DNA from 3 places in the Pseudoalteromonas sp. Ps84H-4 genome. Region 2 is predicted to be linked to each of the others. Evidence: predicted binding sites of a transcription regulator. Region 2 holds the regulator's gene; each other region holds the start of a gene.

Region 1 (8,150 bases), on a different contig from region 2:
TTTTAACTGAAGTTGTAAAACTTCCGCAAGAAAAGCTACTTGTTACCATTTATCACGATGACGAAGATGCTTTCAACATTTGGCATAAAGAAGTAGGTCTGAGTGAAGACCGCATTATTCGCATTGCAACTAGCGATAACTTCTGGTCAATGGGCGATACGGGTCCGTGTGGTCCATGTTCTGAAATATTTTACGATCACGGTGAGCACATTTGGGGTGGTCCTCCAGGTTCACCAGAAGAAGACGGTGACCGTTTCATTGAGATCTGGAACCTAGTATTCATGCAGTTTAACCGCCATGCCGACGGTACAATGGAGCCGCTTCCTAAGCAGTCTGTTGATACAGGTATGGGTCTTGAGCGTATCTCTGCAATTTTACAAGGCGTGCACTCAAACTACGAAATCGATTTATTCCAAGCACTCATTGCAGCTGCGGCTAAAGTGACTAACGCACAAGACTTAGATGATAAATCGTTACGCGTTGTGGCTGACCACATTCGTTCATGTGCATTCTTAGTATCTGACGGCGTTATGCCATCTAATGAAGGCCGTGGTTATGTACTACGTCGTATTATTCGTCGTGCGGTTCGTCACGGTAACAAGTTAGGCGCGAAAGGCGCATTCTTCTATAAGCTAGTTGCTGCGTTAATTGAGCAAATGGGTCAAGCGTACCCAGAGCTTGCTAAGCAACAAGAAATTATCGAAAAAGTACTACGTATTGAAGAAGAGCAGTTTGGTAAAACACTTGAGCGTGGTCTGGCAATTCTTGAAGAAAGCCTAGCAGACATCAAAGGTGATGTGATCCCGGGTGATTTAGTATTCAAGCTTTACGACACTTATGGTTTCCCTGCTGATTTAACGGCAGACGTGGCGCGTGAGCGTTTTATGACCATTGATGAGCACGGCTTCCAAGAGTGCATGGCAGTGCAACGTAAGCAAGCACAGCAAGCTGGTAAGTTTGGTGCTGATTACAACCAACAACTTAAGTCTGAAAAACACACAGACTTTAAAGGTTACGATGCAGAGCATTACACAGGTACTGTGGTTGAGCTGTTCCATGAAGGTCAATCTGTTTCTGTACTTGAAGATGGTCAAGAAGGTATCGCAATCCTTGACCGCACACCGTTCTATGCTGAATCAGGTGGTCAGGTTGGTGATACCGGTGTGTTAAAAGTTGCTGGCGGTGAGTTTGTCGTTACTAACACCACTAAGCTTGGAAATGCATTTGCGCACCATGGTCGTGTACAAGGCCGCATTGGTACAAACGACAAAGCAGAGGCAACCATTGATGCAGCACGTCGCGATAGCATCAAGAAAAACCACACTGCAACACACATTTTACACGAAACGTTACGTCAAATTTTAGGTGAGCACGTAAATCAAAAAGGCTCACTTGTTGACCCAGAGCGTTTACGTTTTGACTTCTCACACTTTGAAGCAGTTACAAAAGACGAATTACGTCAAATTGAGCGCGCAGTGAACGACGAAATCCGTCGTAACTTTGCACTTGAGACTGAACTAATGGCTATCGAAGATGCTAAAGCGAAAGGTGCAATGGCATTATTCGGTGAAAAATACGACGACGAAGTTCGCGTAGTAACCATTGGTGATTACTCAATCGAGTTATGTGGTGGTACTCACGTTAAGCGTGCAGGTGATATCGGTTTATTTAAAATCGTATCAGAAAGCGGTATCGCTGCCGGTATCCGCCGTATTGAAGCAGTAACAGGTGCTGAAGCTGTTGCTTATGTAAGTGAGCAAGAGCAACAACTAAACGATGTTGCAGCGCTAGTAAAAGGTGATAGCAGCACAGTACTTGAAAAAGTAACGGCATTACTTGAGAAATCAAAAGGCCTTGAGAAGCAAATTGCACAGCTTAACGACAAGCTAGCAAGCGCGGCAGGTGCATCGTTACTTGACTCTGTTGTTGAAGTGAACGGTATTAAGCTACTGGTTGCTGATGTTGCTGGTACTGAGTCTAAAGCACTACGCGGCATGGTTGACGACCTGAAAACGAAGATTGGTTCAGGTGTTATTGCCCTTGGCGTAGCTAATGGCGACAAAGTAAGCCTAATTGCAGGCGTAACTAAAGACCTAACAGGTAAAGTGAAAGCCGGTGAGCTTGTAAATCACATGGCTGCACAAGTAGGCGGTAAGGGCGGTGGTCGTCCTGATATGGCACAAGCTGGTGGTACTCAGCCAGAGAACCTAGCTACAGCCTTAGAAAGTGTAACTGGTTGGTTATCTGAGCGTTCTTAACCACTAGTGGCACTTATCGTCCAAAAATTCGGTGGCACCTCAGTTGGCTCAATTGAGCGAATTGAGGCCGTCGCCGACCTTGTTGTAAAAACCAAGCAGCAAGGCCATCAAGTTGTGGTGGTGCTCTCGGCTATGTCGGGAGAAACTAACCGTCTTATTCAACTCGCTAAACAAATCGATTCTCGACCAAGCGCCCGTGAGCTTGATGTACTGCTTACCACAGGTGAGCAAGTGTCTGTTTCTTTACTGGCAATGGCTATTATTAAACGTGGCCACTCAGCGGTAAGTTTGCTGGCTGATCAGGTCAACATTCGCACCGACAATATGTTTGGTAAAGCGCGTATTGAAGAGGTTGCAGCGACTCGTTTAAAGCATGAGCTTGAGCACAACCGTATTGCTATAATCGCAGGCTTTCAGGGCCGAGATATTGAAGGTAATATCACCACACTTGGCCGAGGTGGTACTGATACTTCAGCAGTTGAGATTGCGGGAGCGATTAATGCTGACGAATGTCAGATCTATACCGATGTTGATGGCGTATATACAACTGATCCGCGTATTGAACCAAATGCTCGTCGAATGAGCCATGTTACTTTCGAAGAAATGCTCGAAATGGCGAGTTTAGGTGCTAAGGTATTGCATATTCGTAGTGTAGAAGCGGCAGGAAAATACAATATACCGCTCAGAGTACTATCGAGTTTTAACCCAGATCAAGGGACCTTGATCAGTTTTGAGGAACCGGAAGTGCAAGCAAATATTGTGTCAGGTATTGCTTTCAATCGTGATGAAAGTTTGATTTATATCAATCAAATGCAATATGGGATTGAAAACCTAGCTAAAATTACGAAACTTTTTGCAGAGTTTGGTATCGAAATTGATATGATTAATCAAGTTAATCATAACTTTGAAAAAATAGACTATGCTTTTACTGTGCACACCAATGATTTTGAACAAGCATTGGAAGTTTTAACCTTAAATCAGGCTGCGCTTGGCGCAGATTCTATTAAAGGAATAAACAATGTTGCTAAGGTGTCAGCAGTAGGAGTGGGGATGAAGTCACACTCTGGAGTAGCAAGTTTATTTTTTAATGCGCTTGCCGAAGAAAACATCAAAGTCATTTTGGTGTCGACATCTGAAATTAAGATTTCAGTTCTAATAGACGAAAAATATTTAGAGCTGGCAGTACGTGCGCTGCACAAAGTTTTTTTAACTGAAAATGAATAAGATTTAGAGTTTTTACTTACTTTTAAGTCTAGATTTCATTAGAATGTTTTTGACGCGGAATCTTTTAATTTTTTGGAATATGGGAGCAAGAGAATGCTAATACTAACTCGTAGAGTAGGTGAAACCCTTATGATCGGTGACGAAGTTACAGTTACTGTTCTTGGTGTTAAAGGAAATCAAGTTCGCATTGGTGTTAATGCGCCTAAAGATGTATCAGTACATCGTGAAGAAATCTACATGCGCATCCAAGCAGAGAAATCTAACCCAAATCCGGGCAACGTTTAATCAGCGAAAGATATTTTAAGAGCCACTCATTGAGTGGCTCTTTTATTTAGTTCTGCAATAATCTCTTCATTTAGCGCTTTTTTAGACAGGTATTGCATACCTCGACTAGCTTTCAAAATATAGCCTCGCTCAGTCTCAATTATGTCTGTGATTTGTTGCCATGTTAGTTGATAGTGTTTATAGGGATTTTCGGCTTTAACACCTTCATCATCAAACACGATAGTTACTTCACTACCTGAAGCACGACTCATCATTTGTCTGGCCACCCACCATGGACGTTTATAATAAAACGATAAGCACTCCACTACGGCAAGCATTATCATAAAACTACCTAAATAATGGTTTTCTAACTGGTAAAAGGCTAGTAGGCCTAATGTTATGAGCAATGCTAACAGAGGATATTTAGGTTTAGCCTGAGATGAGTAGGGTAAAGACTCATCAAAGCACTCGTAGTAATACGGTTTATCTAATGTGTAAGTTGTAGTTAATGTCATTCGTGGGCTCACTTAATTTGCTGGCGGCAGTTTAACATTGATAGAAAAAATCTGCCGCAGTTGGTTTTCATTTAGTTGTCATTGTGAGAGCTTAAGGTATGTGTATTTTAAAGGTGTAAGCTGTATGTTTGTTAGTTCAATGTCATTAGCACTTGCAATGACTACAAATACTTTTTTGGTTATGGGCGATATGCCATACACCCCGATAGATGAAATTAATCTCGCAGAAGGCGGAAAAATTGCCAAGGCAATCGCAGCGACACCTCATGAATTTTTGATGCACTTGGGCGATATGAAATCTGGCTCACTTGCATGCACGAATAAGCTTTTGCAAACTAACAAGGCGTTACTAACATCGTTGACCGAAAAACCTTTTATTTATACCCCAGGTGATAATGAATGGACCGATTGCGACCGAGAAAAGCTATCTGTGCGTTTTGATGAGCTTGAGCGGCTAAGTTTTATAAAAGGCTTAATGTTCGACGATGCCTATACACAAAAAGCAAAGCGGCTACAGGGTTATGCGACACAAAACGAGATGCCAGAAAATGCCCGATGGCAATTTAATGGCATTGAGTTTCGTACCTTGCATATACCGGGCACCTTTAATGGTCGCTCGCAAATCTTAAAAAGTGATAAAAACGTAGCACTGGATGCCGCCGATATGCGTGATAAATACAATCTCATTTGGCTAAAGCAAGCACATGTTCATCAGGATGCTAAGGCCTATGTGTTTGGCTTTCAGGCAGATATTTACCACCCAACCAGTAAATCCGCTTGCAGTGAGTCACAGCGCGCCGATTGTGATGCCTTTAAAGTATACCGAGATGCCATCAGCGATTTTGCAAAGCATATCAATAAGCCAGTGCTCGTGATGCATGGTGATACAGGGCCATACTGTACACAACAGTTAGCGAGTAACTTAACGCGCTTAAATGTCCCCGGTGATTTTGCCGTAAGTGATGTCGCAAAAGTGAGTTTTATCGACGGCCAGTGGCATATAGCGAGTGTAACGACAAACGTGCTCCTCACTAAGGAATGTGAGTGATAACGTTGGGTAGAACGGAGACGCACTCAGAGCCATCAGCTTTCAGCCGTCAGCTATCAGATTAAAACCCAACAAGTTAGCGAGTTTGAGGCTCACGTAGGCGTGGAATTTATTTCGCGCGATGTTTCTTAAATCTACGTGTAAGTCGTAGGTCGGGCTTCAGCCCGTCACTATATCAGTGATTAAGCATGTGTCGCCATAAATGACGACCTACGTGACGTAGGTTAGAGCGGAGTGAAACCCACAAGTTAGCGAGTTTCTATGGGAAAGAGTAAAGTTGCTAACTTGAGGCTCGCGTAGGCGTGAAATTTATTTCGCGCGATTTTCTCAAATAATGCAGCTTTAAGTCGGGCTTTAGCCCGTTATGTATGAGTGATAAAACATGTGTCGCCATAAATGACGACCTACGTGACGTAGGTTAGAGCGGAGTGAAACCCAACAAGTTAGCGAGTTTCTATGGGAAAGAGTAAAGTTGCTAACTTGAGGCTCGCGTAGGCGTGAAATTTATTTCGCGCGATTTTCTCAATTAATGCAGCTGTAAGTCGGGCTTTAGCCCGTTATGTATGAGTGATAAAACATGTGTAGCCATAAATGACGACCAATATGACATAGGTTAGAACGGAGTGAAACCCAACAAGTTAGCGAGTTTCTTGACACAAGCAGTAGGCAACCTAAAGTTGCTAACTTGCATACACAAAAAAGCGGCACTAGGCCGCTTTTTTCGTAAGGTGTGATATTAGCAGTTAGTTTCTTCTGCTTTAACACCTTCTTTAACTTCTTCACATGCATCTTCAACTGCATTTTGTGTATCAGTGATTGCTTCATCTATACGCTCACCGGCTTCCTCTGCTGAGTTGTCTTCACAACCCATAATGAATAAACCTGAAAATAGGGCGATAGTAGCGGCTTTTAAAGTTGAATTTTTCATAACTAAATTCCTTGTAAATTAAATATAGGGTTAATTAAATTTTAACTTGCTTTACTTAGGTACGTTGCCTCTAAGAGCACCTGACACTAACGAAATAACAAGCAATACTAAAAAAATGAAAAAGATAATCTTAGCAATGCCTGCTGCGGCTCCAGCAATACCGCCAAAACCTAACACTGCAGCGATTAATGCAATAACTAAAAAAGTAATGGTCCAGCGTAACATAGTGGTCTCCTTGCCTAATTAATTTTTCAAATGGTCGAGTTAATTAAAGCGAGTTTTATGCCAATCATTATTGTCATTATATTTCAGTTGCTTAGCGGTTTTTGTGGGCGGGGCATGGTTATTCTTTTGGTAACTTTTACGATCAAGCGTGTAACTTATTCATAGTGATATTTTTTCATATTAATTAAATTCATTTTATATTTAGTTTTGTCTTTATTGGTAAGACCAATTTCACTCTTTGTCATGAGTTGTTACTGTAACACCTTGTTAAGCAGGGTTTTTGAACAGAACTTGCTTTTCGTCGGTTTGTTTTAATATAACTGATGGCTATATTCATTATTTTTATCATCTATAACGTAAGGTTAATTGCTGAAATAGTATGGTGTTAATTAGTTGTGCTCTATGTTATTTTGAGTTTAATTGGTTTTACCAATTTACAATAGGCTATACAAATTATTTTTGTTTGTTATTATTGCTGAATAAATATTTAACAAAAATGATTTTTTATTTTTAATCATCGAAGGGGAGTTGTATGGATATTGGTGAATTGCTCACAACTGCAGGCAGCTTAATGGTAACAGGCATGGTTGGCGTGTTTGTTTTTCTGAGCATTTTAATATCTGCGGTTATTTTAATGTCGAAAGTTGTAAGCCGATTCGATGATCCTACAAGTGTAGAGCCAACACGAACAGCAAAAATTCAACCTCAACAGGGTGTGCCTCAGGCACATATTGCCGCGATCAGCGCTGCAATTGCACAATTTCGAAATAAACAAAAATAATGGGGCAGCTTAAACATGGCTAAATTAAAACTTACAGAATTAGTATTGCGTGACGCTCATCAGTCTTTATTGGCCACGCGTATGCGCTTAGACGACATGCTACCCATGGCTGAAAAACTTGATAATGCAGGTTATTGGTCTATTGAATCATGGGGTGGAGCAACCTTTGACTCATGTATCCGTTATTTAGGTGAAGATCCTTGGCAACGTATTCGCGAATTAAAAGCGGCAATGCCAAATACTAAACAGCAAATGCTATTGCGCGGACAAAACCTTTTAGGCTACCGCCATTATGCAGACGATGTTGTCGAAAAGTTTGTAGAGCGAGCCCATAAAAATGGTGTAGATGTGTTCCGAATTTTCGATGCTATGAACGATGTACGTAATCTTGAAACTGCAATTAAAGCAGCGGTTAAAGTAGGCGCACACGCTCAAGGTACTATTTCGTACACCGTAAGCCCAGTACACACACTTGATATGTGGCTTAAACTTGCGAAACAGCTCGAAGAACTAGGCTGTCATTCTATTTGTATTAAAGATATGGCTGGTTTATTGAAGCCATATGATTGTGAGCAGTTAATCAAAGGTTTAAAAGAAACCGTCTCTATTCCTATCGCGATGCAATGTCACGCGACGACAGGATTAAGTACTGCAACTTACCAAAAAGCTATAGATGCAGGTATCGATATGCTTGATACCGCAATTTCATCTATGAGTATGACTTATGGTCATAGCGCCACAGAAACAATCGTGTCGATTGTTGAAGGCACAGAGCGAGATACCGGCCTAGATTTAAACCAACTAGAAGAAATTGCCGCTTACTTCCGTGATGTTCGTAAAAAATATGCTGCTTTTGAAGGTAGCCTAAAAGGTGTTGATGGCCGTATCTTATTAGCACAAGTGCCAG
Region 2 (8,150 bases):
CAGGACTACATCTAAGGTAACATCTGGACGGATTGTTACCGTATCGCTGTTCATCAGGGCACCGGCTGAACGCTCTTGGTACGACAGTGCCTGAGTTGCCCTTTCTCTATCTTGCGAGTCCATTGCACTGACTACGTCTTGATAAACGGTGTCAGGAAGGCTACGAAGAACTTCACCTAAGTCATCGTCGTCCATGTCTTCGGTTGCAGCAGCAATGTGCTCAGGCTCCATCTGAGCAATAATACCTAAACGTACGTCTTCAGAGAGTTCTTCTAAAACATCACCACGCACATCTGGGTCTACCAACTGCCATAGCATGCGACGAATTTTATGGGGAGATGACTCTAATAATAAAGCGGTATCACACGGAGCTGTTTTAGCGAGCATGCCTCGCACCTGAACAAATTGTCCACTATTGAGTGACTTGGTCACTTGTTTAAGTTGTTGTAGTGGGTAGTCTTGTTCAAAGGCTTCTGGCATTGGCGTCCTTACAACTGAAAATAGATTAATAAAGATTCTGCAAATACAGCATAGTTGCTAAGTGGTGTATTTGCAGGATATCTTCACACTGCGATAAAATTATTAAGTGCTTTGTATTTTTAAGGTGTGAACGATATAAAAGTAGGATATTTAAAGAGAATTATAAATACCTGAACTAAGTTTAACTTAAACGGTTAAGCCTTAGCAAACGCTATTCTTGTTCATGAAAGCGTTGTGCAATTAATTCTCCAATTGCGTTCAGTGCAGCCTCTGCATCTGGGCCTTCACATACCACACGCACTTCTTTACCTTGGCTACTTTCAAGTAGCATTAAGGCTAAAACACTATCACCTTCAGCTTCTTTATCGTCTTGATAAAGCATAATTTTAGCATCAAATTGCAAAGCAAGTTGTGCTAAAACAGTGGCTGCTCGTGCGTGCAAGCCAAGCTTATTTTGAATTAAAAACGTGTCTTCTGCGTGCATCTGGCATCCAATTAAATATCTTGCTCGCGATGGCGGATTTTTACGTTCGCATGCGTTTTTGAAAAGCTATCACCAATGGTCTGCGCTAAATATACCGAGCGATGTTGCCCGCCAGTACAGCCAATTGCGATGGTAAGATAGCTGCGATTGTTACGCTCAAGGTGAGGCAACCATGTTTGCACAAATGTTTGAATTTGCCATGTAAATTTTTGCACTATGCTATGACTTGCAAGGTAATCTTTTACTGGTTGATCTAAGCCTGTGAGTGGCTTTAGGTCTGGCTCCCAGTGTGGATTTGGTAAAAAACGTGCATCAAATACGTAATCGGCTTCTTTTGGAATACCATGTTTAAAGCCAAACGACATAAAGGTGATAATCAGCTTTTTATCTTTTTTACCTAAGATCTTTTCACGAATTGATTCAGCTAACTGATGAACACTCAGGTCGGTGGTATCAATCATAAAATCAGCGCGCGTGATCAGTACATCCAGTAATACTCTTTCTTGCTTAATTGCTAAATCGAGTGGCAGCGAGTCAATCGATAGAGGATGTAAGCGTCGCGTTTCAGAAAAGCGTTTGATCAGAGTTTGGTCATCACTGTCTAAATAGAACAGTGTTGGGTTTGCGAAACCTGGCAGGTATTCAAGAATATCATTAAACTCTTGCTGCTCTTTCGGTAAGTTACGCACATCTATGCTGACTGCTATTTTGTCATAGTTGTCTGAAACGCTACGAACAAGCGAAGGTAATAAGTTGACTGGGATATTATCAACACAGTAGTAACCCAAGTCTTCAAGTACACGTAAAGCGACCGATTTACCTGAGCCTGAGCGACCGCTGATGATAATTAATTCCATTTATGCCTCTGCTGATATGACCTGAAACAGTTCGTGGTCTGTTTTAGCGCTACGTAACTGTTTACAAAACTCTTTATCTTTTAGTCTATCAGCAATTGTCGATAAGGTCTTTAGGTGAAGTTGGCTGTCTCCATCTGGTACGATGAGTGCAACGAAAATATCCACAGGTCGGTTATCAATTGCGTCAAAATTGATTGGGGATTCACTCACTATGACAAATGCCTGTGGTTGCTCTGCACCACTCATGCGGCCATGTGGAATAGCAATGCCACGACCAATACCTGTACTGCCTAATTTTTCTCTATTGAGTAAGGCATCAAGGACGTCTTGTTGAGATAAATGAGGAAGCTGCTGGTGAGCCAGCTCGCTGATATATTCAAGGATTCTTTTTTTGCTATTAAAAAGGACCGCAGCTTTGCTGCAGTCCTGGTTAGTAAGTGAACTAAGTTTCATAATTTAGTGTCGAGCTAATTTCTCTTTGTGTTTAATGACTTGACGATCTAGTTTGTCGATTAGCGAGTCAATGGCTGCATACATATCTTGGTGTGCAGTTGAGGCAAAGAGCTCGCCTCCATTTACATGTAAAGTTGCTTCTGCTTTTTGGCTTAATTTTTCTACATCTAGAATGACATGTACATTATTAATGTGGTCAAAATGCCTTTCTAGTTTTGCAAACTTGCTGTTTACATAGTCTCTTAATGAATCAGTGATTTCTACATGACGACCAGTTAAATTTAGTTGCATAAGCATTTTCCTTCTATGTAAAACGTCTAAATCAAACTCTTACGCTGATTAGACGGAGGTATCGCTAGAGACTCTCGATATTTTGCAATTGTGCGTCTAGCTACTTTAATTCCTTGCTCAGCCAATATATCTGCAATTTTACTATCACTCAATGGCTTAGCTGAGTTTTCTGCAGCGATAAGCTTTTTGATCAAAGCGCGAATTGCTGTTGATGAACACTCACCACCGTTTTCTGTGCTGACATGGCTTGAGAAGAAATATTTCAACTCAAAAATCCCGCGAGGGGTGTGCATGTATTTTTGTGTTGTAACACGTGAAATTGTCGATTCATGCATTTCGACCATTTCTGCGACATCGTTCAGCACCATTGGTTTCATGGCTTCTGGGCCATGTTCAAAAAATGCTTGTTGTTGCTGTACGATACAATTGGTCACTTTTAAAAGTGTATCGTTACGGCTCTCTAAGCTTTTAATAAACCATTTAGCTTCTTGTAAATGAGAGCGAATAAACTGGCTATCGCTGCTCGATTTTACTGAGCGTGACATAGCTGCATATTGGCTATTCACTCTAATTTTTGGCATACAATCTGGGTTTAGTTCAACGACCCAACGACCTTTAACTTTTTTAACCGATACATCGGGTATAACGTACTCAGACTCTTCGCGAACTATGCTGTCTGCTGGCTTAGGGTTTAAGCTGTGGATCAGCGTCATTACTTCTTTTAGTTCGCTTTCTTTAAGCTTAGTCTTTTTCATCAAAGTGCGATAGTCGCGACTTGCTAATAATTCAATATGCTCAGATAAAACCATTTTAGTTTCAGCTAAATACGGCGTACTCGCATCGAATTGGCGAAGCTGGATACATAAGCACTCTTGTAAGCTACGGGCACCAATCCCTACTGGATCAAACAACTGTATTCTCTTTAAGACCGCTTCGACTTCATCTAGTTCGATTTCTTCTTCATCATTATTTTGATTAAAACTTTCGACTATGTCTTCGCAGCTAACAGTTAAAATACCTGAGTCATCAATTGCCTCTACGATGGCGACAGCGATCGCTTCATCGGTTGGGCTAAATGGCGTGAGTTGTAATTGCCACATAAGGTATTCATGGAGGGTTTCAGTCGATGCACCCTGATAAATTGACTCATCTTCTGGCATTGGACCTGATGATGTTGATGGGGCAGCACTCATGTACTCATCCCATGTCACATCCATGGCTAAATCGTCACTTACGGTGTCTTTGTTAAGGGCATCGCTGCTTTCTTGTTCGTACTCACTCGGCGCTTCTTCGGCCGATGCACTTAGCTGAGTATCATCAGATTCAGCTTTTTGCTCGTTCTTACCAATGTTTTCATCGTTGTAATCTGCTTCTTCCACTTCAAGCAGAGGGTTACTATCAAGTGCTTCTTGAATTTCTTGCTGGAGATCCAATGTACTAAGCTGCAGCAAGCGAATTGCTTGTTGCAGTTGTGGAGTCATTGTAAGTTGCTGGCCCATGCGCAGCTGTAATGATTGCCTCATGTATCCCTAACAATCCTTTTATGTGTTATCGACACCTGTGCAGTCACAGGTAAATATATATCGATTTATTGTCATTGTTATTTAGTTTAGCAGATGCGCTAGATGGTGGCTTATTGGTTATAGCCTGAATTGCTCACCTAGATACACATCGCGTACGGTTTGGTCAGCTAAAACATGCTCAGGTGTTCCTGATGCAATTAGCTCCCCATGAGAAACAATGTAGGCTTTTTCACAAACATCAAGGGTTTCTCTAACATTATGGTCAGTGATTAATACACCAATACCACGATTTTTTAAGTGTTCAATAATTTTCTTTATATCTAACACTGAAATAGGATCAACACCAGCAAAAGGCTCATCTAACAAGATAAATTTAGGGTTTGCGGCTAATGCCCGAGCAATTTCTACGCGACGACGCTCGCCCCCAGATAAGGCCATACCTTGACTATCACGAATATGCTGAATACTAAATTCATCAAGTAAGTTGTTGAGTGTTTCTTCTCGGCCTTGTTTATTTAAATCTTTACGCGTTTCTAAAATAGCCATTAGGTTTTGATAAACCGTTAACTTTCTAAAAATAGATGACTCTTGTGGTAGGTAACCAATCCCTAAACGTGCACGGCTATGCATTGGCAAAAGTGTAATATCATTATCATCAATGCTGATCTTGCCTTTATCGCTAGGTACTAAGCCAACAATCATATAGAAAGTGGTGGTTTTGCCTGCGCCATTTGGGCCAAGCAAACCAACGATACTGCCCGCTTCAACCTCAAGACCCACATTTTTGACAACTTGGCGGCCTTTATAGCTTTTTGCTAAAAGCTCTGCTTTTAATGTGCTCATGGTTGGCCTTTATCGTCTTGTTTGTTGTCAACAGGCACTAAGATTGTGTGTACACGGTCTGTTGAGTTTTCGTCTTTTTCTGCGCTAATTAGTTGTTGTGCCATATCATAAGTAATACTTTTCGCTGTTACTTTTTGGCCTGCTTGAGTTACTTCGGCTTCGCCATTTAAAGTTAAGAAGCGCTTGGCTACGTCGTAGCGAACTTCTTCTGCACTGGCGCTCATTACCGTGCCATCTGCTTGCTTTTCTTCAAAATAAGCAGGCTTACCTGTGGCGATAATTAACTCAACAGTACCTTCTGTATCACCACCATGGGCTTCAAGACGTTCGGCTGTGATCCGGCGGTTACCATGTATAATTTCGACATTGCCTTCAAATATACCAACGCCATCTTTTAGCTTACCAGTTTGACGATCTGAGCTTATGCTAATTTGTGCGCCTGTCTGCTCGGCAGCTACGCCTGAAAAGGCAATCAATAAGCTTGGGATCAGGAGTAATTTCTTCAGTTTATTGGTCATAGTATATGGTTCGTGTATGGTTAGTTAACTCTACAATCTCGGTTTTTAAATTAGCTTTTAGGCCTTTACCGGTAATTTTTAAATTTGGTCCTGTTAGCGTCACAGGTTGCTTCGAAAACATGGTCATTTGTTCTATATCAACGTTAATGTTTTCAGCTTTAATATCTTCGATCATGCCATTATGGGTTAAGTTTTTAGCAACAACATCGCCTTCAAAAATAAGCTGATCGTTTTCATATAAGGTGGCTTCTTTAGCTTTTACTTGCCAAATTTGCTGGTCGCCATAAAGTGTAAAAATAGGTTGCTCAAAAAAGGTAAACCCAAGCTGCTGATAAAGCTCCATTTTCGCAGCGGCCACTTTATGGCTAATCTTGCCTTGCTCATCATAAGCGGTTTGCTTTAGTGCAACGGCCGTATAATCGGGAGTTGCAATAATCTCGTCTTCACTATTTATTGTGTTTGTTGTTTGGTTAAAGTACGGATACCACAACCACACCATGCAACAAACAAAAACAATACTCAGTAAAATACGGGCTATATTCATGCGCTGGTTCCATCGCTAGTTAACGGCTTACCGTTTTCTAACATCAGTAAATCTGTTAATTCACGTACAGCGCCAAAGCCACCCGGTAGCATGGTCGTATAGTGAGCCAGTTTTTTTATCAATGGGTGCGCATCATTGACTGCTACCGCAAAGCCTACTTTTTCCATTACAGGCAAATCAGGGCCATCGTCACCAATGTACGCTATTTGCTCATCTTCTAGGCCAAGTTTATCTTTTAACTCTTGGTATGCAATCAGCTTTGTTTCTTGGCCTTGATAAATATGCTGTACGGTTAGGCTAGTCATTCGCTGCTGAACTATTTGTGAATGGCGCCCGGTAATAACGGCAACTTCAAAGCCACTATTAATGAGTGCTTTGATGCCAAAGCCATCTTTGGTATTAAATGCTTTAAGCTCTTCGCCCTGATTTCCAAGATAAATTCGGCCATCAGAAAAAACGCCATCAATATCACATATTAGTAACTTAACTTTTTGAGCACGCTGACTTACATCAGGACTAAGGGGCTGGTATAGCTCGGCGAATGTCATTACTTACAGAACTCCTGCTTTTAATAGGTCTTGCATATTAAGCGCGCCAATCGGTGTGTTATTTTTATCGATTACAATCAAGCCGTTGATACGTTTGCGTTCCATAATATTTAACGCCTCAGCAGCCAGCATCTCTGCACTGGCTGTAGTACATGAGCGCGTCATGACCTGGCTAATGGCGGTACTATGAATATCAATACGTTGCTCTAAAATACGACGTAAATCACCATCCGTAAATAAGCCGCAGAGTTTTTGGTCTTCCGCGACCACGGCTGTCATACCTAACCCTTTAGCAGACATTTCAATAAGCGCATCTTTAATGCTTTGCGACTCGTGCACTATTGGTGTTGCATCACCACTGTGCATTACATCGTTTAATGTAAGCAACAAGCGCTTACCTAGGCTGCCTCCGGGATGAGATAATGCAAAGTCATCGGCTGTAAAGCCACGTGTTTCGAGTAAAGCAACAGCCATTGCATCACCCATAACCAAGGTTGCTGTAGTGCTTGCCGTTGGCGCAAGACCCAGTGGGCATGCTTCTTGGCTAACTTTAATGCAAACATGCACATTAGAGAGCTTTGCCATTGTTGAGTCAGGGTTACCTGTTAGCGAAATCATTTTTGCGCCAATTCGTTTAATAACAGGAATAATGCTTAACACTTCACTGGTTTCGCCCGAATTCGAAATGCACATTACTACATCATCTCGAGTGATCATCCCTAGGTCGCCATGGCTTGCTTCGCCAGGATGAACGAAAAATGCCGGTGTACCAGTGCTTGCTAATGTGGCAGCTATTTTATTGCCAATGTGGCCAGACTTACCCATGCCTATAACGATGATACGGCCTGTGCATTGGTACATTAGCTGACAAGCTTGCTCGAAATGTTCATCGATGTACTGATCTATTTCGTGTAAAGCTTGCGCTTCAATTTCAAGAACGCGCTTACCTTGCGCAATAAAATTTAGCTGGGTCATTGATTATCCTATTTGGCTAAAAATATAGCCTTGATATGCAATAAATGCGACTAACAAAAAGCCACCTTCTACTCTATTGATGCGACGAGCACCTTTAAAGTTCAATGACATGGCAATCAGCACTAAAGTAGCTGCAATCATGATAAGGGCATCGCGGTTCGCTGCAGATGGGTCGATAATCGATGGGTTGATGATCCCAGCCAGTGGTAAAACAGCGAGTAGGTTGAAAATGTTCGAGCCTACAATATTACCCAATGCTAAATCATCTTCGTTTTTCAATACCCCAGCAATACATGCAGCCAGTTCAGGTAGACTAGTACCAATAGCGATAATTGTTAAGCCAATTACAAGGTCTGAAAGGCCAAAGTATTTAGCAATATCAACGGCTGATTCGACTAAAAAATGTGAGCTGATAGGTAAAAGTATCATACCGATAACAAGCCATAGGATAGCTGATTTAGTACTGACATTATCGGGAACATCTTCACATGCCTCGCTCACGAAAGGGTCATCGTCTTGATTTTTAGCGCGTAAAGACACAATCACTAAGCCTGCGATGAAGACAACAAAGGCAAGAGCTAATGCGATACCTTCGGCAAACGAAAAGTAGTTATCTGAAAACACGTACCATGCC
Region 3 (8,150 bases), on a different contig from region 2:
TGAGTTAGGCGGCGACCCAGAAGGCGCACTACTGCTCATTGCTATGGGTTATCGAAGCTTGAGTATGAACTATTCATCAATTAGTAAAATTAAGTTTGTGCTCAGACGTTTAAATGTCAGTGATATGGAAAAGTTACTTGCAGAGTGTTTAATGCAGCCAACGGCAAAACACGTACTTAGATTAACGCGCAACTTCATGATAGAGCATCAACTGGGTGAATTATTTTACACCCCTAGCCAAGGGCAATCATGAGGTCAAATTGTGCTGTGAAGCTCCTATACCCAAGCCACCTCAAGATGTGAAACGCCCAAAGGGTTGGTTTAAAAGCGATTTATACTGCGTTATTGATTTTAACAATAGAACCACTATTACTTGCAATCAATGCCTTGCCTAAATCGCTTTTAATTCCAACTGAAACTCGCATCTTGAGGTGGTTTGGGTATATATATTAGTTTAGTATATGTATATAACAAACTGAATATTTGAGTGTGCTATGCATGACGTAATACTTTTAATGGTGTACTGCGCAATTTTAGGAAGCGTAGTGGGGTTTTTAGCCGGGTTGCTTGGGATTGGCGGTGGACTAATTATTGTTCCTGTTCTTAGTGCGCTATTAGTGTCGTTTAATGTTGCCGACCCAAGTCATGTATTAGTTATCGCGATAGCAACCTCGTTAGCATCCATTATTTTTACCTCGACTTCTTCAGCCCTTGCTCATCATCGCAATGCTAATGTTCCTTGGCAAATTGCCCCTTGGGTGATGACTGGAGTTGGGCTTGGCGCATTGATCAGTGGCTTTGCAGCAAGCTTTATTCCTGAACAATTATTACGTTTTGTATTTGCTGGCAGTGTGGTGTTTATTGCGCTCAGAATGGTGTTATCAACTCGGGCTAAAGCGGCTAGTGAAAAACCATTACCTTCAGGCCCCATTTTAGGCTTTTTATGTGCCATAATGGGGGCTTTATCAGGACTTATTGGTATTGGTGGTGGTGCTTTAATTGTGCCGTTACTGCATTATTTTTCTGTTGATATTAAAAAGGCCATTGGTTGTGCTGCTGCATGTGGTATTGTCATTGCGCTGTTTGGTTCAGTGGGCTATGTCTCTGCTGGATGGCAATTAACATCTTTTAGTGATGGATTTGCCGGATTTGTATATTTACCTGCTTTAGTGGGGATTGTGGTTACCTCGTCGCTGATTGCACCAATAGGTGCTAAAGCAACGCATTACTTGCCAGTGGCAACAATAAAAAAAGTATTTGCGCTCTTACTTGTCATAATTGCGCTTAAAATGGTGTTCAGTTAAAGGTTTTTATTTATATGGCTCTTCAATTTCCAGATATCGATCCGGTTATTTTTTCGGTAGGCCCGCTCAGCGTACGTTGGTACGGTTTAATGTATTTAATTGGTTTTGCTTTGGCTATGTGGCTTGCTAATCGCCAAGCAGAAAAACCAAACTCAGGTTGGACAAAAGAACAAGTAAGTGACCTGCTATTTTACGGCATGCTCGGGGTAATACTCGGTGGTCGTATTGGTTATGTATTGTTTTATCAGTTTAGTTATTTTATTGAAAACCCGCTTTATTTATTCAGAATTGACCAAGGCGGCATGTCTTTCCATGGTGGTACGCTAGGTGTTATTACAGCAATAGCTATATTTGCGTGGACACGTAAAAAGTCATTGTTTGAAGTCGGCGACTTTGTTGTACCTTTAGTGCCGCTTGGCCTACTTGCAGGGCGTATAGGTAACTTTATCAATGGTGAATTATGGGGCCGAGTAACTGATGTGCCATGGGCGTTTATCTTCCCTACAGGTGGTCCAGAGCCTCGTCATCCATCACAATTATACGAAGCCTTTTTAGAAGGTTTAGTGCTGTTTTTAATCTTACAATGGTTTATTAAAAAGCCACGTCCAGCGGGCAGTGTTGCTGGGGTGTTCTTACTTGGTTATGGTGTGTTTAGATTTATTGTTGAATACTTCCGTGAGCCAGATGCTCATTTAGGTTTATTCGCAGGCGTTATTTCAATGGGACAAATCTTATCATTGCCAATGGTCATCGGTGGCCTTGGTTTGTTAATATGGGCCTATAAAAAGCCGCAACACAGCGTGGCAAGCAAAGCATAACAAGAGCTAATCAATGAAACAGTATTTAGATTTATGTCAACGCATCGTTGATGAAGGTGTGTGGGTTGAAAATAAGCGCACTGGCACCAAATGTTTAACCGTTATTAATGCCGATCTTGAGTATGATGTGGCAAACAATAAGTTTCCACTGATCACTACACGCAAGAGCTTTTATAAGGCTGCAATCGCAGAGTTACTTGGTTACTTGCGTGGTTACGATAGCGCTGCACAGTTTCGTGAAATTGGCTGCATGACTTGGAATGCAAACGCTAACGAGAATAAGGCTTGGCTCGAAAACCCCCATCGTCGCGGCGAAGACGACATGGGTCGTGTATATGGTGTGCAAGGCCGCAGTTGGCAACGCCCTGATGGCAGCCACCTTGATCAGCTAAAAAAGGTTATTGATAACTTATCAAAAGGTATTGATGATCGCGGTGAGATCATCACTTTTTATAACCCTGGTGAGTTTGAGCTGGGCTGTTTACGCCCTTGCATGCACACTCATACCTTTTCTTTGTTGGGTGATACTCTATACTTAACATCATATCAACGCAGCTGTGATGTGCCGCTAGGCTTAAACTTTAATCAAATACAATGCTTTGTGTTACTTGCTTTAGTTGCACAAATCACTGGGCACAAACCGGGCAAGGCATACCATAAAATTGCTAATGCGCATATTTACGAAAATCAACTGGAGTTGATGCGTGATGTGCAGCTTAAGCGTGAGCCTTTCGCGTCGCCAGAATTAAAAATAAACCCAAATATTAAATCACTAGAAGACATTGAAACCTGGGTTACAAAAGACGATTTTGAAGTAGTAGGTTATCAGTGTCACGATGCAATTAAGTATCCGTTTTCAGTGTAAGAACAATAAAATTTAAGGAGAAATCAATGAAAGCTGTGATCCCAGTTGCTGGCCTTGGCACGCGAATGTTACCTGCAACGAAAGCGATTCCAAAAGAAATGTTGCCTATTGTCGACCGTCCTTTGATTCAATACGTAGTGAATGAAGCGATTTCGGCTGGTATTAAAGAAATTGTTTTAGTTACCCATTCAAGTAAAAACTCAATTGAAAACCATTTTGACACGAGCTTCGAGTTAGAAGCGACTCTTGAGAAGCGTGTTAAACGCCAATTACTTGCTGAGGTACAATCAATTTGCCCTAAAGATGTAACCATCATTCATGTTCGTCAGGGTGAAGCGAAAGGGCTAGGTCATGCTATCAACTGTGCAGCTCCGATTATTGGTAATGAGCCATTTGTGGTTATTTTACCTGATGTGATCATTGATGATGTAGCAAGCGATCTTAAAAAAGACAACTTAGCAGAAATGATCCAACGCTTTGAAAAAACAGGTGAGAGCCAAATTATGGTCGAGCCTGTGCCAAAAAACGAAGTAGACAAATTTGGTGTTGTTGACCTAGGCGATGCAAAAATTCAGCAAGGCGAAAGTGCAGCTATTTTAAACATGGTTGAGAAACCGCCAGTTGATCAGGCTCCTTCAAACCTTGCGGTTGTTGGCCGTTACGTATTAAGCAAAAATATTTGGCCACTACTTGCAAAAACTCCAGCAGGTGCCGGCGATGAAATTCAATTAACTGACGCTATTGCTATGTTGATGGAAAAAGAAATTGTTGATGCTTATTCAATGAAAGGCAAAAGCCATGATTGTGGTAGCAAGATTGGCTACTTAAAAGCAATTGTTGAATTTGCGCTTCGCAGAGAAGAATTTAAAGATGAATTAAGCGACTTTATTAAATCGCTTGTTAAATAGTTAAGCTATCTAATTAAAAATAATATAAAAAGTGCCTATACGGCACTTTTTTTATGTTTATTTACCTTCCTAATTTTTTGTTCATTATGCAAATAATGACTTTTCTGATATACCTTTGTCCTAACACATTGTTATGATTGAATGTAATTAAAATGTTTCATTGCATATTGGTTGATAATTTATTCTACTCAAGTGTTGAAACCTAGCTCATTGCATTATTTGCCATTTTAGGACGTAGACTTGAAGTGGATGTTTTTTCATGGCCGCTTTTTGAAACGCTAAATAAAAAACAATGTGTTAGTATTTTTATTTGATACCTAAAATGATCTTATTCGCCTTGGTGTACAGGTAAGTGCTAACAGCGAGTCTTCTTGAATGAGAAGAAATTTTTTATGGTATGTTTAAGAACTCTGATTATGAAATGTTGTGTGAAGCCTTTACGTTACAGTATATGCCTAGTGGCGTGTTTGACTGTGTCAGGTTGCAATAATACGACAACCTCTTTTCTTTCCCCTAAACAATGGCCCTTATTGCACCTTGTGCAATTGTTGAGTCAAAATATTATAAAAGTAGATAGCTCTCCCTCTTTCGTTAACCAACACGCAGCGCTTGAAACAGTTCCTGCTGGTTCATTGAATAGCACGTTAATTGAGCAACCGTTTAAACATGAATATGCCTTTGCTGTGCAGCTTGCATCGGTTCAATCAAAGCCATTACTCGCTTATTCTGTTAAAAAAATGACCAAGCGTGCTCCCAATATTTTTCAAGGTGAGCCTATTTTAAATATTGAAACCGCTACTGTTGAGCAACACACGTTTTATCGTCTTAAATATGGTGGTTACAAGTATTTTAAAAACGCACAAGCAGACTGCGAAGCCATAAAACGTCAAGGGATCGATTGCTTCGTAAGCAAGTACACGGATAATCGCGTTTACTTTTAATGTAATTCTTTTTAACTGGGTTGGCATTTTGTTTGCTAGAATTTATGCCTATTTTTTAGAGTTGACGATTACATGATTTTTTTTACTCTTCTTAGGCATTTGTTCATTATCTTAAGTTTATCAACTTTGGCAGCGTGTATGATGACGCAAGAGCAAGATGAGCCTGTTTACACTAAGCAGCAAGTGCAACCTGAGCTTGCTACTGACAATAATCAAGCTGCAGGTGTGCAGCTGGGGCTATATTTGTCAGTGAATAAAGTGAGTCATCAAGTATTGAAGCTAAAACATGATTATCCTAATGCTTTACAAGGGCTTAGTTTTCGCTTTAAACAGCGTGATCAAAAGGGAGTCACTTTGTATGCGCTGCGTGCAGGACCATTTAAAAACTACAGCCAGGCCAGCGCTTTTTGTGAGATTGCTAAAAAAATGGGTCAGTCATGTGTAACTGCAACATTTGTTGGCGAGATGCTTTAGCTATTGCTTTTTGTATTAAATAATAATCGCAGCTACTTTGCTCTTCATAATTAACAGCCTCGCATACTCGGCCTGAGTAGCGATTATAAACAGTAAGCAGACTTATCATTAAAAGGCTTATTCGCTTAGATAAATACCAACCCGAAATACAGAAACCACCCATGGGGATAAGCCTGAAGCTAGCTGCGTTAAAAATTACTTATCTACGATTGTATGGATGCAGAGGGTAGGGCAATGCAGGAGCAACTGCCAGGAACAGCTAAAAAACCAAATTGGTATCAGAGTTTCTCGTTTTTAGACTATCAAAGTAAATCTCGCCAATAGTAATAGTTAGGCATAATTATTGCTTTGTATTTGTCATGTTGAAAGAGGATGGCAAATATGCGTCTGTTAGTTTATTTCGTTTTTTTAGTGTTAGTGGGTTGTAGCTTAACCGAAGAGCAACAAAAAACGCCCCCTAGAGAAACGCCAAAATCACCGATGGCTCCTTATACAGTGCATCAATATGTTACTGATTTAAGTAGTCAGTTAAGTCGTATTCAAGGCCCTTACAAAGGTAATGCGCGCATTGCTGTTACGAGCTTTTACATGGCAGATGGCTTGGGTACTAAGTTGGCGCAAGACCAAGGCAGTGGCTTGAGTCAGCAAATTCAAGAGAGCTTACTTACGCAATTTACCCAGCTAGGCTTTCATACTATCGAATATCGACTAGAAAATACTTTAAATTTGCAGCCAACGGCCGATAGTGTACTTAGTCGCGATATAAAAACCTTACGCCAACGTCAGAATATTGACTTTGTTATTACCGGCACACTTACCCGGCAACAACATGCCTATATAGTGAATGCTCGACTCGTCAATACAAAAGATCAGCGTGTTGTATCTGCGGCAAGTACAGAGATCCCGATAAACGTTATGTGGGGAGCTGAAAAAGTACAGCAGCGTAATGGTCAGTTGTATCGAAGCGAATATTAAGAGGAATTCAATTAATGAAACGTTTAATTTTAAGTATGTGTTTGCCTATGGGATTTGGTTGCTCTTCGATGCTTGCTAGTGATACACCTGAACAGCACGATGAACCACAGCTAATGGCTCAACGAGAAGTGGCTGCACCGCATAGTAACGACAGCGTATTTCAAACTAATCAAGCCGTGTTAAACAACAGTAGCTTTACCGCAGCGCCAACTCGTAAAAATATCAATCATTATGTACGTGGCATCATGCAAGACTTAGTTGAAAACTTGCAATATGTGAACGATAAAACTCCCATTGCTGTTTCAAGCTTTGTGTATCTTGATGCTGACTACAACTCAACCACGTTACTAGGTAACCAGCTCGCTGAAAGTTTTATTCACGAACTGCATACCTTTGGTGTACCTGTTGTCGATTTCAAAACGACCGATTATATGCGTGTAACGCCTAGTGGTGATTATGTATTTAGCCGAGATTATTTAGAGCTTAACCAAGACCAAAACTTTAATTATGTGCTAGCCGGCACCCTAGTTAACCATCAAAGCGGGGTACTGGTGAATGCTCGTATCGTTGGTTTGGCAAGTAAAGCCGTGGTGGGATCTGCACAAGGGTTTATTCCGCAATCTGTGGTCGATGCCTTAGATAGCACCAATCGTAGCGACGGAATAATGCTAAAACAAGCAAGTGAGTAAGGTATGAAAGGTATTTTATTAGCATTCATATTATTAGCGCTGTCAGGTTGCCAATTACTTGCTGAGCAAGGTGAGGCAAATCAAAACACGGCTAACACCACATCATCACAAGCTGATTATGTTGCTATGTTGCAAGAGCTCGAGCAAAAAGAGTCGCAACAAACTAACGAAAATCACCGCTTATTTGTGCCATATCAGCATCACAAAACGCTGGTTAATTATGTTGAGCAAATGGCACTTGAATTAGTTGATACCATGCAGCAAGAAAGTGAGTTAGGTATTGCAATAACGACGTTTGTCGATCTTGATACAAGCTTAAAAAGCAGCTCGCAACTTGGCAATCAAATCGCCGAGTCTATGATGTATCAACTACAAAAGTTTGGTTATGGGGTTGTTGATTTTAAAGCGATGGATGTGATTAACGTAACCGCCCGCGGTGATTTTGTCATGTCGCGTGACGTTGAAGAACTTGCAGAGCGCCGTATCGCTAGCCATGTGTTAGCAGGCACACTAATCTATCGAACCAATGGTGTAGAAGTAAATGCCCGAGTAGTGAATTTAAATTCCAAACTCGTTGTTGCTAGCGCGCAAAAAGTGATCCCGTACTTTGTACTCAAAAATGAGTCGATTCAATTCGCAACAGCCAAACTAAATTAGCAGCTTATTAATACCAATCGGTAAAGTACCTTACCGATTGGTACAAATGCTTGATTCAAAAAGCCTTAGCCCGTTATAATTTTAGCTACAAGCTACAAGCTACAAGCTACAAGCTACAAGCTACAAGCTACAAGCTACAAGCTTTACCTCAGCTTTTGAGTGGCCTCTTAGTTAAATGGATATAACGGCCCCCTCCTAAGGGGCAGTTACAGGTTCGATTCCTGTAGGGGCTACCAAATCTCACTTTTTGAATATCACCCCCAATAATTTCACCATAAATGTAATTATTAATGACCAAAGTAATACTGAAAATTTTTAAAGTCTATCAAAGCAGACTTTAATAGAGGTATTGTAATTATTTACATATAAAGTCTACTGTATTGGACTTTATTTTGACTTTTAAGTCTTATAACTGTAAAAGTCCTTTTAAGTAGACTTTATTTGATTTTATGGTGTAGGTTGAAATTAAAGTCTGATAGATTAGACTTTAATAGAAGCATTGTTCAAATTGAGATTGTG

What was found. Region 2 encodes sigma-54, which starts transcription at its own class of promoters, with help from an activator protein. Its sites were predicted from a motif close to GTTGGCACGNNNNTNGNNT; they were not measured.
Region 1: the regulator sigma-54 is predicted to act here: its motif matches at 6,509-6,527, upstream of NH454_RS09310 (DUF1328 family protein).
Region 3: the regulator sigma-54 is predicted to act here: its motif matches at 5,641-5,659, upstream of NH454_RS01840 (FlgO family outer membrane protein).

The regions. Positions count from the first base shown of each region.
Region 1 is NZ_JAMXSK010000008.1:62,910-71,059, forward strand. It holds gene alaS (alanine--tRNA ligase) at 1-2,258, shown strand, start outside; gene NH454_RS09285 (aspartate kinase) at 2,265-3,482, shown strand; gene csrA (carbon storage regulator CsrA) at 3,576-3,767, shown strand; gene NH454_RS09295 (YcxB family protein) at 3,794-4,261, opposite strand; gene NH454_RS09300 (hypothetical protein) at 4,386-5,309, shown strand; gene NH454_RS09305 (hypothetical protein) at 6,046-6,237, opposite strand; gene NH454_RS09310 (DUF1328 family protein) at 6,289-6,462, opposite strand; gene NH454_RS09315 (OadG family transporter subunit) at 6,995-7,243, shown strand; gene oadA (sodium-extruding oxaloacetate decarboxylase subunit alpha) at 7,259-8,150, shown strand, end outside.
Region 2 is NZ_JAMXSK010000019.1:86,670-94,819, forward strand. It holds gene mgtE (magnesium transporter) at 1-480, opposite strand, end outside; gene NH454_RS16285 (HPr family phosphocarrier protein) at 692-964, opposite strand; gene rapZ (RNase adapter RapZ) at 976-1,821, opposite strand; gene ptsN (PTS IIA-like nitrogen regulatory protein PtsN) at 1,822-2,274, opposite strand; gene hpf (ribosome hibernation promoting factor) at 2,278-2,565, opposite strand; gene NH454_RS16305 (RNA polymerase factor sigma-54) at 2,592-4,088, opposite strand; gene lptB (LPS export ABC transporter ATP-binding protein) at 4,206-4,931, opposite strand; gene lptA (lipopolysaccharide transport periplasmic protein LptA) at 4,928-5,449, opposite strand; gene lptC (LPS export ABC transporter periplasmic protein LptC) at 5,439-5,993, opposite strand; gene kdsC (3-deoxy-manno-octulosonate-8-phosphatase KdsC) at 5,990-6,541, opposite strand; gene NH454_RS16330 (KpsF/GutQ family sugar-phosphate isomerase) at 6,545-7,516, opposite strand; gene NH454_RS16335 (calcium/sodium antiporter) at 7,520-8,150, opposite strand, start outside.
Region 3 is NZ_JAMXSK010000001.1:390,383-398,532, reverse strand. It holds gene ptsP (phosphoenolpyruvate--protein phosphotransferase) at 1-253, shown strand, start outside; gene NH454_RS01870 (sulfite exporter TauE/SafE family protein) at 495-1,304, shown strand; gene lgt (prolipoprotein diacylglyceryl transferase) at 1,319-2,122, shown strand; gene NH454_RS01860 (thymidylate synthase) at 2,136-2,987, shown strand; gene galU (UTP--glucose-1-phosphate uridylyltransferase GalU) at 3,014-3,895, shown strand; gene NH454_RS01850 (SPOR domain-containing protein) at 4,444-4,836, shown strand; gene NH454_RS01845 (SPOR domain-containing protein) at 4,975-5,310, shown strand; gene NH454_RS01840 (FlgO family outer membrane protein) at 5,692-6,285, shown strand; gene NH454_RS01835 (FlgO family outer membrane protein) at 6,300-6,974, shown strand; gene NH454_RS01830 (FlgO family outer membrane protein) at 6,978-7,631, shown strand; tRNA gene NH454_RS01825 (tRNA-Arg) at 7,793-7,867, shown strand; gene NH454_RS01820 (helix-turn-helix transcriptional regulator) at 8,091-8,150, shown strand, end outside.